DNA from 2 places in the Novosphingobium sp. AAP1 genome. Region 2 is predicted to be linked to the other one. Evidence: predicted binding sites of a transcription regulator. Region 2 holds the regulator's gene; the other holds the start of a gene.

Region 1 (7,449 bases), on a different contig from region 2:
CCGCGCAGCCAGGGCCTTGCCACCACGATCGCCGGCGTGGCGGCGGTGCTGGCGCCCACCATCGGCCCGATCGTGGGCGGGTGGATCACCCAGTCCTATTCCTGGCACTGGCTGTTTCGCGTCAACATCGTGCCCGGCATCGTTGCCAGCCTGGGGGTGTTGCTGTTCCTGCGCGGCAAGCAGACCGGCCGCCAGGCTGGCCGGCCGATAGACGCGCTGGCGCTGGTGCTGCTCGCCGCCGCGCTGGTGGCGCTGCAACTCGGCCTCAAGGACGCGCCGTCGCGCGGCTGGGCAGACCTGCGCGTGGTCGCGCTGCTTTGCGCGTCGGGCATCAGCGCGATCGGCTTTGTCTGGCGCACGGTGACATCCTCTGCCCCGCTGGTGGAACTGCGCTGCTTTGCCGATCGCAACTTCACCATCGGCTGCCTGCTCAGCTTCGTGCTCGGCTTCGGGCTGTTCGGCTCCACCTATCTCATGCCCTTCTTCCTCGGCCTGGTGCGCGAACACGGCCCGCTGCGCATTGGCGAGATCATGCTGGTAACCGGCTGCACCCAGCTGCTGGTCGCGCCGATCGCCGTCTATGCCGAACGCCGGATGGACCCGCGCCTGCTCACCGGTTTCGGCTTCGTGCTGTTCGCCATCGGCCTGCTGCTCAGCACCAGGCAGACTGAGCAGACCGATTTTCAGGCGATGATTCTGCCCCAGATCGTGCGTGGCGCCGCCATCATGTTCTGCCTGCTGCCGCCAACCCGCATGGCATTGGGGCGGCTGCCCGATCGGCTCGTGGCCGATGCCAGTGGGCTGTTCAACATGATGCGCAATCTGGGCGGTGCGGTTGGCCTGGCGTTGATCGACACCACGATCTTCAGCCGCGCCGCCACCGCCGGCAACCACATCGCCGACCAGTTGCGCGCCGGCGACGTAGCCACCGCCGTGCGCATCGGCATTCCGCGCGACGCTTTCCTGGAACAGCGCGGCCAACCGCTCGACGATTTCACCACCGAGATGGTGCGGCCCCTGGTGGAAAAGGCCGCGCTCGTTCCCGCCGTCAATGCCGCGTGGCTGCTATGCGGCGTGCTGGTCGCGCTCGCGGTCCTGGCGCTGTGGTTCGTGCGCCGGGACGCGGCGCTGCGCGACTGACACGGCTGGTCTGGTGAAGAGTGACGTCGCAGGCTAAGGGCGCTGTCGCAGCGGTGCGGCCAGGGCGTGCCAGCCCGCGTGCCCGCATCTCGGCAGACCGTCAGGATTTTGAAGCAGCATGAATTACCGCCATTCCTTCCATGCGGGCAACAGCGCCGATGTCGTCAAGCATGCCCTGCTGATCGCGCTGGTGCGGGCCTTGCAGCAAAAAGACGGCGCGCTGACCCTGATCGACACCCATGCCGGCTGCGGGATTTACGACCTGCGCGGCGACGCGGCCCAGCGCACCGGCGAAGCGACGCAGGGTGTGATGCGGGCCTTTGCCGACCAGAACCCCCTGCTGGACGACTATCGCGCCGCCGTGCAAGCCGTGAACGATGGCGCGGAGCCACAGCTCTATCCCGGTTCGCCACGGTTTCTGGCGCAGCTACTGCGGCCGCAGGATCTGCTGATCCTGAACGAAAAACACCCCGACGATGCCTATGCCCTGCGCGGCGCAATGCGCGATACGCCCGCGGCCGTGCATCAGCGCGATGCCTATGAGCTATGGCTGGCGATGGTGCCGCCACGCACGGCGCGTGGGCTGGTGGTGGTCGATCCGCCCTATGAACAGACCGACGAACGCGCGCGGATCGTCACGACGCTTGCCGCGGCCCAGCGCAAATGGGCCCATGGCGTGACGGTGATCTGGTACCCGCTCAAGGACCGCGCCGCCCATGTCCGCTGGAAGGACCAATTGCGCAAGCTGCGCATCCCGAAACTGCTGACCATCGAGCACTGGCTCTATGATGCCGACCAGCCCGGCATCTACAACGGCGCCGGGCTGTTCATCGTCAACCCGCCCTACGCCTTTACCCAGGCACTGCCGCCCATGCTCGAAGCGTTGCGCGCCGCGCTGGCGCCAGAGGGGCACCGGGGCGAGCTTGCAGCCGCCTGGCTGGGCGCGTGATCGGGCGACCTGCCGCGTAGCCCCTCCCCGCACGGCGGCGAGGGGCTTGGCGCTCACCGCTTCAGCAACGGCGCCAGATAGTGGCCGGTAAAGCTCGCCTTGTTCTTGGCGACCTGTTCCGGCGTGCCCACGGCCACCACTTCGCCGCCGCGCACGCCGCCTTCGGGGCCCATGTCGATGATCCAGTCGGCGGTCTTGATCACATCCAGATTGTGTTCGATCACCACCACGCTGTTGCCCTGCTCCACCAGGCGGTGCAGCACTTCCAGCAGCTTGCGCACGTCTTCGAAATGCAGGCCCGTGGTGGGCTCATCGAGGATGTAGAGCGTCTTGCCGGTGGAGCGGCGGGCCAGTTCCTTGGCCAGCTTCACGCGCTGCGCTTCGCCGCCCGATAGCGTGGTGGCCTGCTGCCCCACCTTGACATAGCCCAGGCCCACTTCGCCCAGCATGGCCATGCGATCGCGGATCGGGGGCACGGCCTTGAAGAACTCCACCGCGTCTTCGATCGTCATGTCGAGCACGTCGGCGATCGAGTGGCCCTTGAACTTCACTTCCAGCGTCTCGCGGTTATAGCGCTTGCCGCCGCATTCCTCGCACGTCACGTAAACATCGGGCAGGAAATGCATCTCGATCTTGATCAGGCCATCGCCCTGGCACGCCTCGCAGCGTCCGCCCTTGACGTTGAAGCTGAACCGCCCGGCCTTGTAGCCGCGCGCCTGCGCCTCGGGCAGACCGGCAAACCAGTCACGGATCAGGGTGAACGAACCGGTATAGGTCGCCGGATTGGAGCGCGGGGTGCGGCCGATCGGCGACTGGTCGATCTCGATCACCTTGTCGCAATGCTCCAGGCCCTTGATCGCGTCATGGGCGCCGGCCACCACGCGCGCGCCATTGAGCACACGGGCAGCACCGGCCTGCAGCGTGTCGATGGTGAGGCTGGACTTGCCCGAGCCGGACACGCCGGTGACGCAGCAGAACGTGCCGAGCGGAATCTTGGCCGTCACGTTCTTGAGGTTGTTGGCCCGCGCGCCTTCCACCACCAGGGACAAGCCATTGCCCTTGCGGCGCTTCTTGGGCACCTCGATCCGGCGCGCGCCGGTCAGGTATTGCCCGGTCAGGCTGTCGGGATTGGCGAGGATATCCTCGAGCGTGCCCTGGGCGACGATCTCGCCGCCGTGGACGCCCGCGCCGGGGCCGAGATCGACGACATAGTCCGCCGCGCGGATCGCGTCCTCGTCATGCTCTACCACGATCACCGTGTTGCCCAGGTCGCGCAGCCGCTTCAAGGTTTCGAGCAGGCGGTCGTTGTCGCGCTGGTGCAGGCCGATCGACGGTTCATCGAGCACGTAGAGCACGCCCGACAGGCCCGAACCGATCTGGCTGGCCAGGCGAATGCGCTGCGATTCCCCGCCCGACAGCGTGCCCGAGGTGCGATCGAGGTTGAGGTAATCGAGCCCGACATTGTTGAGGAAGCCAAGACGCTCGTTGATTTCCTTGAGGATCGCCTTGGCAATCTGGCTCTGCTGGCTGGTCAGCTTCGCGTCGAGCGTGGCGAACCAGTCCAGTGCATCGCTGACCGACAGGCGCGTGCTGGCAGAAATGTCGTTGCCGGCCACTTTCACGCTCAACGCCTCGGGCTTCAACCGCGCGCCGTTGCAGGTTTCGCAGGGCTGCGCGGTCTGGAACTTGCCCAGTTCTTCGCGCATCCAGGCGCTTTCGGTTTGTAGCATGCGGCGATTGAGATTGCCGATCACGCCTTCGAACGCCTTGGAAACGGTATAGCTCTTCTTGCCGTCGATGAAGGTCAGCGGCACGGCCTTGCCCGCGGTGCCATGCAGGATCACGATCTTCACCTCGCCGGGCAGCTTGTCCCACGGGGTATCGAGGTTGAAGCCGAAGTGATCGGCCAGGCTGGCCAGCACCTGCATGTAATAGGGGCTGGGCGGGTTGGACTTGGCCCAGGGCACAATCGCGCCCTGCTTGAGGCTCAAATGCTCGTTGGGCACGACCAGTTGCGGGTCGAACAGCAGCTTTTCGCCCAGCCCGTCGCAGGCCGGGCACGCCCCCTGCGGCGCGTTGAACGAGAACAGCCGAGGTTCGAGCGCATCGAGCGTGAAGCCCGAAACCGGGCAGGCAAACTTTTCCGACAGGACAATGCGGTTGTCGGGCAGGCCGGCGCCCTTGAGCTGGCCTTTAGCAGTGCCCTTCTTGGCCTTTTCCGGCGGCGCCTCACCATTCAATTCGGCCACGGTCGTATCGGCCAGGTCGATAAAGACCAGGCCATCGGCCAGCTTGAGCGCCTGCTCGAAACTGTCGGCCAGGCGCGTCTGGATGCCGTCCTTCACCGCAATGCGGTCGACCACCACCTCGATATCGTGCTTGTACTTCTTGTCGAGCGCGGGGGCGTCTTCGATCGCGTAAAGCTCACCATCGATGCGCACGCGGGTGTAGCCCGCCTTCTGCCACTCGGCGAGTTCCTTGCGGTATTCGCCCTTGCGGCCGCGCACCACCGGCGCCAGCAGATAGGCGCGCGTGCCCTCGGGCAGGGCCATCACGCGATCGACCATCTGGCTGACGGTCTGCGCGCTGATCGGCAGGCCGGTGGCCGGCGAATAGGGCACGCCGATCCGCGCCCAGAGCAGGCGCATATAGTCATAGATTTCGGTGACCGTCGCCACGGTGGAGCGGGGGTTGCGGCTGGTGGTCTTCTGCTCGATCGAAATGGCCGGCGAGAGGCCGTCGATGTGCTCCACATCGGGCTTCTGCATCATTTCCAGGAACTGGCGCGCATAGGCCGACAGCGATTCGACATAGCGCCGCTGCCCTTCGGCATAGATCGTGTCGAACGCCAGGCTGGACTTGCCCGAACCGGACAGGCCGGTGATCACCACCAGGCTGTCACGCGGCAGATCGACATCGATCCCCTTCAGGTTGTGCTCGCGCGCGCCGCGCACGGAAAGGGTGGTCAGCGCGGAGCGAGCGGCACCGGGCGCACGTGTGGGGGCGGTCGACATGAAGGGCAATGTTCCAGATTTGTTCGATTCACGCAAGCCTGTCGCAGCGCAGCAAGAACTGCGCAAGATGGCTCGGTGGGCAAGGGCGATTGACCCCTGATGTGGGGAGCCGATCAGCCGATCGCAAGCGCGCGGGTGCGCCCATCGCCCACCCAGCGTGCCTTGACGCCCCAGACCCCGGCTAGCACGCCTTCGGCCAGCGCCAGGTGCGGCGCGCCATTGGCGGCCACGGTGCCACGGTCGAGCACGATGACGTGATCGGCATGGTTCATCGCCAGGGCCAGATCGTGCAGCACGACCACCACGCCCACGCCTTGCCCCGCCAGACGGCGAAAATGGGCGAGCAGCGCCTGCTGGTGCGCCAGGTCGAGCGCAGCCAGCGGCTCGTCCGCCAGAATCCAGCGCGGCTGCCCGGCCAGGACCCGCGCCAGCAGCGCGCGTGCCCGCTCCCCGCCCGACAGCGTGCCCACCTCGCGCCCGGCAAGGCCGGTAAGGTCAAGCGCCTGCAAGGCTGCCATGGTTGCGGCCGCGTCGATCCGCAGCGGTGTGCGGTGCGGCAGGCGGCCGAGCCGCACCAGCGTTTCCACCGTCACGTTCCACGCCACCTCGCCCGCTTGCGGCAGATAGCCGATGGCAATGGCGCGTTCGCGCGCCGTCAGTTCGGCCAGGCGATGCTGCCCCAAAGACACGTGCCCGCCATCGGGCTCTTCCAGGCCAGCAAGCGCCGAAAGCAGCGTGGACTTGCCTGCTCCGTTCGGCCCGCAAATCGCGGTCAGGCGTCCTGGCGACAGCCCCACGCGCACATCGCGCAGGCGGCCCACCATGGTGACGGCATCGGTAACAAGATCCATGGCCCCGGTGCCTCTCAAGCCAGGCCGCGCCGCAGGCGCAGCAGAAGATGCAGGAAGAACGGCGCGCCCAGCAGGCTGAGCGCGATGCCCAGGCGCAGCTCACCCCCCGCCAGCGGCAGGCAGCGGCACAGCGTATCGGCGAGCAGCAGCAACAGCGCCCCCGCCAACGCGCTGGGCAGCAGCAGGCTGGATGGGCGGCGATCGGTGAACGGGCGCACGATATGCGGCACCATCAGCCCGACAAAGCCGATGACCCCGGCCGCCGAAACCCCGGCCCCCACCACCAGGCCCACGCCTACCACCATCAATCCGCGCAAGGCCGCCGGATCGAGGCCCATCGAGCGGGCCGCCAGCTCGCCCAGGGTCAAGGCATCGAGCGCCGGCCCGGCACGCCACAGCAGCACCAGCCCCAGCGCGGTGAGCGGCGCGGCCAGCGCCACATCGTGCCAGCTGCGATCGGTCAGCGCGCCCATCAGCCAGGTGACAATCTCGGTCAGGGCAAAGGGATTGGGCGCCAGGCTGATCGCCAGGCTGGTCAATGCGCCAGCCAGGCTGGACAGCATCATGCCGGCCAGCGTGAACAGCGCCACGCCCCCGGCCAGGCCCGTGCGCGGTCCCGACGCGATCAGTGCCAGCAGCACCATGCCCCCAGCGGCGCCCGCCAGGGCCATCGCCGGCAGCGCGAAAGGCTGCACCGCAAAGCCGGTAAACAGCGACAGCACCGCACCTAGCGCGGCGAGCGGCGCCACCCCGAACAGGCCGGGATCGGCCAGGGGATTGCGCAGATAGCCCTGCATCGCCGCACCCGCCGCGCCCAGTCCGGCCCCGACGATCACCGCCAGCACCGCGCGCGGCAGGCGCAGTTGCGCCAGGATCACCGTGGCATTGGCACCGGCCGGATCGAACGGATTGATCCACACCTGCCCGGCCAGCAGGCACAGCGGAAACAGCACGAGCAGCAAGCCACCCAGCACCAGGGGCAAGGCAGCACGGTTCATGGCATCGCTTCCAGCTCTTGGCGCACCGCCACCATGCGGTTCAGGAACCGGGGAATGGTTGGGCCGCCGCAATAGATCAGGTTGGGGGAAATCGGCACGCGCGCGGTGTGGCGCAGCGCCGCCAGCGCGGGATGGAACAGCAGGCGGTCTTCCTGCGGCGCGGCCTGATCGGCCAGGGTGCCGCGCGGGGTGCCCACGGCCATGATCACGCGCGGCGGATCGGCCAGCATGCGCTCCAGCGACAGGCGTTCGGATTGGCCCAGGCCGCGTTGCGCACTGAAATTGGCAAAGCCGGCACGCATCATCAGGTCTGATGCCAGGGTATTCTGGCCCGGCACCAGGCCGCCCGGTTCCCACAGCACGGCCGTGATCGGCGCCGTGCCCGGCGGCGGCGCCGCGGCGGCGACTGCGCGGTCGATCCGCGCGATCAGCGCGGCGCCGCGCGCCGGCTGCCCGGCCCAGCCGGCCAGGCTGCGCACCTGGGCGCGCGCGGCATC
Region 2 (7,449 bases):
TGGATCAAGTCTGCCTTTTTGGGCACCCCGCCGATTCCCCGGCCCATGCTGGTGGTGCTGGAAGGCACGGTGGTCGATCGCCAGGTCCAGGCGGCGCAGGGCCGTTTGCGGCTGATCCTGCAGACGCGGGTAACCTTGTTGTCGGGCGAAATGCGGGACGGTCAGGTGCGGATCAACGTGCCCTTGGCGCCGGCCGGGCAAAACGATTCGGCGCTGGCCGACGGGGCGCGGGTGCGCCTGCGTGCGCGACTGATGCCGCCGGCGCCGCCGATGGTGCCGGGCAGCTTTGATTTTGCCCGCAGTGCATGGTTTTCCGGCCTTATGGCCACCGGCAGCAGCGTGGGGGCGATCACCCTGCTGGCGCCGGCGCCACCGGGCACGCGGCTCGATGCCGTGCGCCAGCGCCTGGCGGATCATATCCGCGCCCAACTGGGCGGCTCACCCGGTGCGATCGCCGCCGCCTTTGCCAGCGGCGATCGCGGCAGCATCGCCACGGCCGATGAAGATGCGATGCGCGACGCGGGGTTGACGCACCTCCTGTCGATCAGCGGCCTGCACGTCAGCGCGGTGGTCGGCGCGGTATACCTCATCACCGCGCGCCTGCTCGCGCTGGTGCCGTTTCTGGCGCTGCGCCTGCGCGTGCCGCTGGCGGCTGCTGCGATGGGCGCGCTGGCGGGCATCGGCTATACGCTGCTGACCGGGGCAGAGGTGCCCACGATCCGCTCGTGCCTGGGCGCGTTGCTGGTCCTGCTCGCCCTGGCGCTGGGCCGCGATCCGCTGTCGCTGCGGATGTTGGCGGTGGCCGCGTTCATCGTCATGCTGTTCTGGCCCGAAGCCGTGGTCGGCCCCAGTTTCCAGATGAGCTTCGGCTCGGTCATCGCCATTATCGCGTTCGATTCGTCCGCGCCGGTGCGGCGCTTTCTTGGCCATGCGCACGAAGGCTGGGCGATGCGGCTGGTGCGGCATCTGGCGCTCGTGCTGGCCACGGGCCTGGTGATCGAACTGGCGTTGATGCCCATGGCGCTGTTCCATTTCCATCGCGCCGGCATCTATGGCGCGGCGGCCAATGTCGTGGCCATTCCACTCACGACGTTCGTTACCATGCCGCTGATCGCGCTGGCGCTGCTGCTCGACCTGGCGGGGTGGGGTGCCCCGGCGTGGTGGGCCGTGGGCAAGTCGCTCGATGCGCTGCTGGGCCTGGCGCACGTGACGGCCAGCCAGCCTGGGGCGGTGACCCTGCTGCCGGGGATGCCCGGTTGGGTCTTTGGCCTGATGGTGGGCGGGCTGCTGTGGCTGGCGCTGTGGACCGGCAAAGTGCGCCTGTGGGGCCTGGTGCCGGTTGGCGTGGGCGCGGTGTTGACGATCCTGCAACCCACGCCCGATGTGCTGGTGACTGGTGACGGGCACCACGTCGCCCTGGCAGGCGAAGGGCCCAACCTGCTGATGCTCCGCGCCACGCGCAGCGACTATACCCCTTCGATGCTGCTCGAAAACGCCGGGCTGGAGGGAGAGGCCCGCCCGCTCGACACCTGGCCCGGCGCGCAGTGCAACGCGGACTTCTGCCGCGCGGTTCTGGTGCGCCAGGGCCGGCGCTACACCGTGCTGATGAGCCGCGGCCGCGACCAGGTGGACTGGCAGGCCCTCACCACCGCCTGCGCCGCCGCCGATATCGTGATCGCCGATCGCACCTTGCCTACCAGCTGCCACCCCCGCTGGCTCAAAGCCGACCGCCGCCTGCTGCGCCAGACCGGCGGCCTGGCGATCTATCTGGCACAAGGCAAACTGGCGACCGTTGCGGAGACGGAAGGCCAGCATGGCTGGTTTCCGGTGCCAAAGGCGTGGGCGGATAAGGGCAGGTGATGGGTAACGCCAGTTTTGATTCCGGCGCCGCCTGTTTGCTTGGGCCTTTTAATCGTTAGACTGACCGGGCAGCTGGATAGTGTCCGCTTTCGACCACATTCTGCCGTTCCTCCGTAATAGTGCGAATGTCCGAATCTGATAGGAGCCGCCGACCGAGTGTTATGAAGCTGCTGGTCTACAGCCAACAACATTTCTGGCGATAACAATCTAACAAAAAAGCTTGAAAATTGTCGTCTTGCAGGATCAATTGTAGAAAAATTCTCCCTTGGACTGCGGAGGTCGATGATATAGATGATCGATGAGTAGTTTCGTTTGCGCGGAACCTCCAGCGGTTTACCTGTGGAACAAAGATGACCAAAAGCGAACTCACCAAACCAACGATTGATCTTGAGCGACCAACTTTAGCGTTTGAGGCCGTCACCTTTTCGGATGGCTGTACTCTCACGTTTGAAGATGACGACATCGTGGTGTTCGTTGGGCCAAACAACGCTGGTAAAAGTGCGACGCTCCGAGAGATGGAGGCTATGGTCGCAAGGACGCAACCCGGTAATACTGTTCGCTCAGCCAAGCTTAAGAAAACTGGCGATTCCGGCTCGCTACGCGCTTATTTGGATCAGCATTCCCAAAAATCTGGCGCTGGCGCTGACCTGCAATTCGGAGGTATCGGCTTCAACATCCATCAAAGCCATATATCGTGGTTCGATAATCCTAATGACAGACATCCTGTAGCTCCCTTCTTTGCCAAAAGGCTCGCGACCGAAACGCGCATTCAGGATTCGATGGCAGCACCTGCGATTGCGCTCTATAACAACCCGCCAACGCATCCGATTCACATGCTTTTGATGGACGAAAAGCTAGCCGCCGAGATGAGCGGAAAATTTCGACACGCTTTCGGCGTTGACCTGATTCCATTCAGGGCTGGCGGCGGTAGCTTTCCACTTTACGTTGGTATGAAGCCGACACTTGCGTCCGGCACCGACGAGCTATCACGTGAATTTGTGGAGGAGCTCCAACGCACAAGTGTTCAGCTGGATCGTCAGGGCGATGGCATGCGGAGTTTTGCCGCTGTACTCTTGCATGTCCTCGCAGCCAGAAACCATTCTATCCAGTTTTTAGATGAGCCAGAGGCATTCCTCCATCCCCCCCAAGCAAGACTTTTGGGAAAATACATCGCGGAGGGACGACGTGAGAAATCTCAACTTTTTATTGCAACGCACAGCACCGATATTCTTGACGGCCTGATTGAGGGCGGTTCAGACAAAGTACGTATTATCCGAATCCGCCGTGAGGGCGATATCAATCGCGTTAAGGAACTGAGCAAGAGTCAAACGCGCGCCATCGCGAAGGATACTCTCACCCGATTTTCAAAAGTGTTCGACGGCATCTTCTTCGAGCATGTGATCGTATGTGAGTCTGACGCCGACTGTATGTTTTATCAGTCGATTCTTAGCTTGCCCTCAATTTCCGGAGAGCGACGCCCCGACGTGCTGTTTGTCCACACGGCTGGAAAACACCGCATGTCGAAGTTGGCGGAAACCTTAAGGGCACTGGACGTCCCCGTATCGGTTATTGCCGACATCGACGTCTTGAGCGAAGAAAATACATTCAAGACGTTGGTCGAGAAGCTTGGGGGAGAGTGGTCCGATATCCAACCGCATTGGTATGCCGTATCGCAGGCTGTTCTGAGCCAAAGGCCTCCACTTAATGCGACGCAAGTGAAAGGCATGATCGCCGACCTAATCGAAGATGTGTCCGGGATCGCTGAATTTCCCCGAGCCAAAGAAAATGCGATCAAGAAAGTCTTCAAGACGGTGTCCCCCTGGAGCGCTCTAAAGCAGAGCGGCCGTCGCGGACTCCCAAATGGCGAACCAACAACGCAATACGATCAGCTTGCGGAAAAATGTGCGTCGATCGGCCTTTGGATTGTCCCCGTCGGAGAGGTTGAAGGTTTTTGCCAATCCCTTGGATCTCACGGGCCAGGGTTCGTGGAGAAAGTTTTAGAAACCAAGGGCTTGGAAACGGATGTCGAGCTCGCAGAAGCTCGTGAATTTGTTGGCAAAATCTGGCGGCGCCGACGTTCTTAGAAGTCGGAGCGCAGAGTGCTTCGAGCTCTAAGGATGCAGGCATAGTCACCATGGGATGACCCGCGTTCGCTTTAGGCGTTCAGGTCCCAGCCCCCTGTCAGTATCCACAACATTAGCGCCATAGGCGGTAGAATGGGACATCGCCCCACAAGCGGCCGGATTTGGCTGTAGCTGTCGTTCAGCAGACCGTGCCGGGACGATGCCTTTGTCCCACTTGAAGAAATTGCAGATTATCGATCCTGAACAGTGGGGCATGCGCAAAGCGAGGTAGGCTTTCCAGATCAACCGCTGCCCACCAACCAATCATGCCCAACATTAGACCGTTGAAGGGCTTGTGCGCAAATGCGCATTCACTCAGCGCAGTTCCTCAAGCAACCCATCAATGATACCGCCGCAACAGCCCCGCCAGCTTGCCTTGCACTTCCACTTCGTCGGGCGCGTAGAACTGCGGGTCATAGGCGGCGTTGGCCGGGTCGAGGCGGATGCGGCCTTTTTCGTGGTGGAGGTATTTGAGAGTCGCTTCCTCGCCACGGACCAGGGCGACGACGATTTCGCCGTCGCGGGCGGTGTTGGTGCGGCGCACGAGGGCGTAGTCGCCGTCGAGGATGCCGGCGTCGACCATCGAATCGCCCGACACTTCCAGCGCGTAGTGCTCGCCAGAGCCGAGCAGGGCGGCGGGCACGGGCAGCATGGCGGAGCCCTCCATCGCCTCGATCGGGGCGCCCGCGGCGATGCGGCCGTGGAGCGGGATTTCGATCACGTCGTTCGCGGCCACTGGCGCTGGGCGCGGGGTGGTGGACGCGGGGGCAGTGGGGCGCGGTGCGGGAGTGCGCGCGGCGGCCTTGGTCGCCAGGCTTTCCGGTTCGCGGATCACTTCGAGGGCGCGGGCGCGGTTGGGCAGGCGGCGGATGAAGCCGCGTTCTTCCAGCGCGGAGATCAGGCGGTGCACGCCAGACTTGGACTTGAGATCGAGCGCTTCCTTCATTTCTTCAAACGAAGGCGAAATGCCGGAATCATCAAGGCGCGTCTGGATGAACGAGAGCAGTTCGTGCTGCTTGCGCGTGAGCATCCGCAAGTCTCCTATGGCGAACGAATGCGGAACGAATAAGCAACCAAACCGAACCCGTCAAGCAAATCCGCCAAATTCGAGCAGATAGATCGGCACCTTGCTCCCTTCCGGTTGCATCGCCGCGCCGGCCTCGCGCTGCACCAGGCAATTGGCGCGGGCAATGGGGGCGATCGCGCCGGAATCCTGCAACGGATCGAGTGTGACGGAAACGCCATCCCAATGGCCGCGCAGGAATTCGGTGCGCCCGCCACCGGCCGGCATGGGCTGGGCCAGTGGCATGTGCAGCGGGCTGGGCAGTGGCTGGGCGGCACCCAGCGCGGCGCGCAGCAGGGGCAGCATGAACAGGTGCGCGGTGACATAGGCCGAGGCCGGGTTGCCCGGCAGGCCCAGGATCACCTGCGGCGCGGCGCGGTCTTTGGCGCTGCGTTGCCCCACCAGCAGCGGCTTGCCCGGCTTGATCGCCACGCGCCAGAAATCGATGCGCGCGCCCACTGCCTCCAGCGCGGGGCGAACCAGATCGTGATCACCGACCGAGGCGCCGCCACTGGTGACGATGATGTCAGCTTCGCGCACGCTATCGAGCGCGGCGGCCAGGGCATCGAGCCGATCGGGCACCGGGCCGATGCGCTGCACGTCCACCGGCAGGGCGGCGGCCATCGCGGCGAGCATCGGGCCGTTGCTGGCCGGAATCTGGTGCGCGGCCAAGGCGTGGCCGGTTGCGGCCAGTTCATCGCCGCTGTCGATCACCGCCAGGCGCAGGCGGCGGCAGACTGGCACGTGGCCATGCCCGGCAGCAATCGCCAGCGCGATCTGCGCTGCGCCCAGCCGCGTGCCGGTGGGCAACAGCGGGTCTTGCGCGGCAAAATCCATGCCTGCCGGGCGAATATGGCGCGAGGGTGGTTGCGGCGGGGTGCCGGTGAGGGCGAGCGCGGCGCCATCGCGCGCGCAGTCTTCCTGCAGCAGCACGCAATCGGCACCTGCGGGCATGGCCGCGCCGGTGCTGATCCGCACGGCCTGGCCGGGCGCTACCGTGCCGGCATAGGGATGGCCGGCGGCGCTTTCGCCCACCACGGTCCATGGGCCGGGCAGATCGGCGCTGCGCAGGGCATAGCCATCCATCGCCGAAAGCGCGGTGGCCGGCTGCGTGCGCGCGGCGACGAGCGGCGCGGCGAGATAGTGACCCCGCGCCTCTGCCGTGGCGCGATGGTCGATCGGCAGGCGCGGGGCGAGGGCGATGAGCCGGGCCTGCGCCTGTTCGAGTGGCAGGGGCGGCTGGCGCGGCGGAGCATTCATGGCGCGGACCAATCGCCCGATTTGCCGCCGCGCTTGGCCACCAGGCGCACGGCTTCGATAACCATGCCCTTGTCCACGGCCTTGGCCATGTCATAGATTGTCAACAATGCCACGCAAGCGGCTGTCATCGCTTCCATTTCCACGCCGGTTTTGGCGGTGAGCGAGGCGGTGGCGGTGCATTCCACCCCGCCATCAACAAAGCCAAATTCCACCGCCACGGCATCGAGCGACAGCGGATGGCACAGCGGGATCAGCTCGCCGGTTTTCTTGGCGGCCATGATCCCGGCAATGCGGGCGGTGGCCAGCACATCGCCCTTGGGCACGGTGCCATCGCGGATCGCGGCCAGTGCCGTTGCCGACATGCGGATCATACCGCGCGCCACGGCCACGCGCTGCGTGGCGGGCTTGGCGCCGACATCGACCATGCGCGCATGGCCCTGGGCATCGAGATGGGTAAGCTCTGTCATCCCCCCGCTCATGCCATGCGGGGGAAAAGGCGCAAGCCCTGTTGATCGGCCAGCGGCTGTGGCGGAGCGAGCCCGGCGCGGCGATATTCAAGGGCAATGCCGGCAAGGTTCTGTGCGCGGCCGACATGACGCAGTCGGACGCGCGAAAATGAAACGAGGCCGTTCCGATAGGCGGCAAGGCAATCGGCCGTGGCAGGGTGGGCGGCGGTGCGGCCGGCGATCTGGTCGATCACGAAGGCGGAATCGCCGCACAGCACCACGTCTGTCTCGCCAAGCTGCCGGGCCAAGTCTATTGCGCCGAGCAGGGCCAGCCATTCGGCGCGATTGCTGTCACCCACACCGCAATCGGGGACAATCCAAGTGCGGCCGCCGGTGACGACGGCGATTTCCATGCGGCCGGGGTTGGGCCGGCAGCCGCCATCGAACCACAGCTTGCGCGGTGCGGGCGGCGGCAAGCTGGGGTCAGCCCTGCAGCAGCGCCTGGGTGGCGGCGGCCACGTCGGCCTCGCGCATCAGGCTTTCACCCACCAGGAACGTGCGCGCGCCGCAGGCGGACAGGCGCACGAGATCGGCGTGGGTGTTGATGCCGCTTTCGGCCACCAGCAGCGTGCCAGCGGGCGCCAGCGGGGCCAGGCGCTCGGTATTGGCGATGTCGGTGACGAAGCGCTTGAGATCG

What was found. Region 2 encodes LexA, which represses DNA repair genes until DNA is damaged. Its sites were predicted from a motif close to GTTCCNCNCTTGTTCT; they were not measured.
Region 1: a site for LexA is predicted at 5,114-5,129, ahead of uvrA (excinuclease ABC subunit UvrA). Genes of this name have one in related genera too.

What each region holds. Positions count from the first base shown of each region.
Region 1 is NZ_LJHO01000001.1:543,397-550,845, forward strand. It holds gene IP65_RS02375 (DHA2 family efflux MFS transporter permease subunit) at 1-1,140, shown strand, start outside; gene IP65_RS02380 (23S rRNA (adenine(2030)-N(6))-methyltransferase RlmJ) at 1,259-2,089, shown strand; gene uvrA (excinuclease ABC subunit UvrA) at 2,143-5,103, opposite strand; gene IP65_RS02390 (ABC transporter ATP-binding protein) at 5,217-5,954, opposite strand; gene IP65_RS02395 (iron ABC transporter permease) at 5,969-6,952, opposite strand; gene IP65_RS02400 (ABC transporter substrate-binding protein) at 6,949-7,449, opposite strand, start outside.
Region 2 is NZ_LJHO01000002.1:130,770-138,218, forward strand. It holds gene IP65_RS04575 (ComEC/Rec2 family competence protein) at 1-1,860, shown strand, start outside; gene IP65_RS04580 (ATP-dependent endonuclease) at 2,211-3,944, shown strand; gene lexA (transcriptional repressor LexA) at 4,324-5,013, opposite strand; gene IP65_RS04590 (molybdopterin molybdotransferase MoeA) at 5,071-6,306, opposite strand; gene moaC (cyclic pyranopterin monophosphate synthase MoaC) at 6,303-6,773, opposite strand; gene IP65_RS04600 (reverse transcriptase-like protein) at 6,782-7,228, opposite strand; gene trpC (indole-3-glycerol phosphate synthase TrpC) at 7,236-7,449, opposite strand, start outside.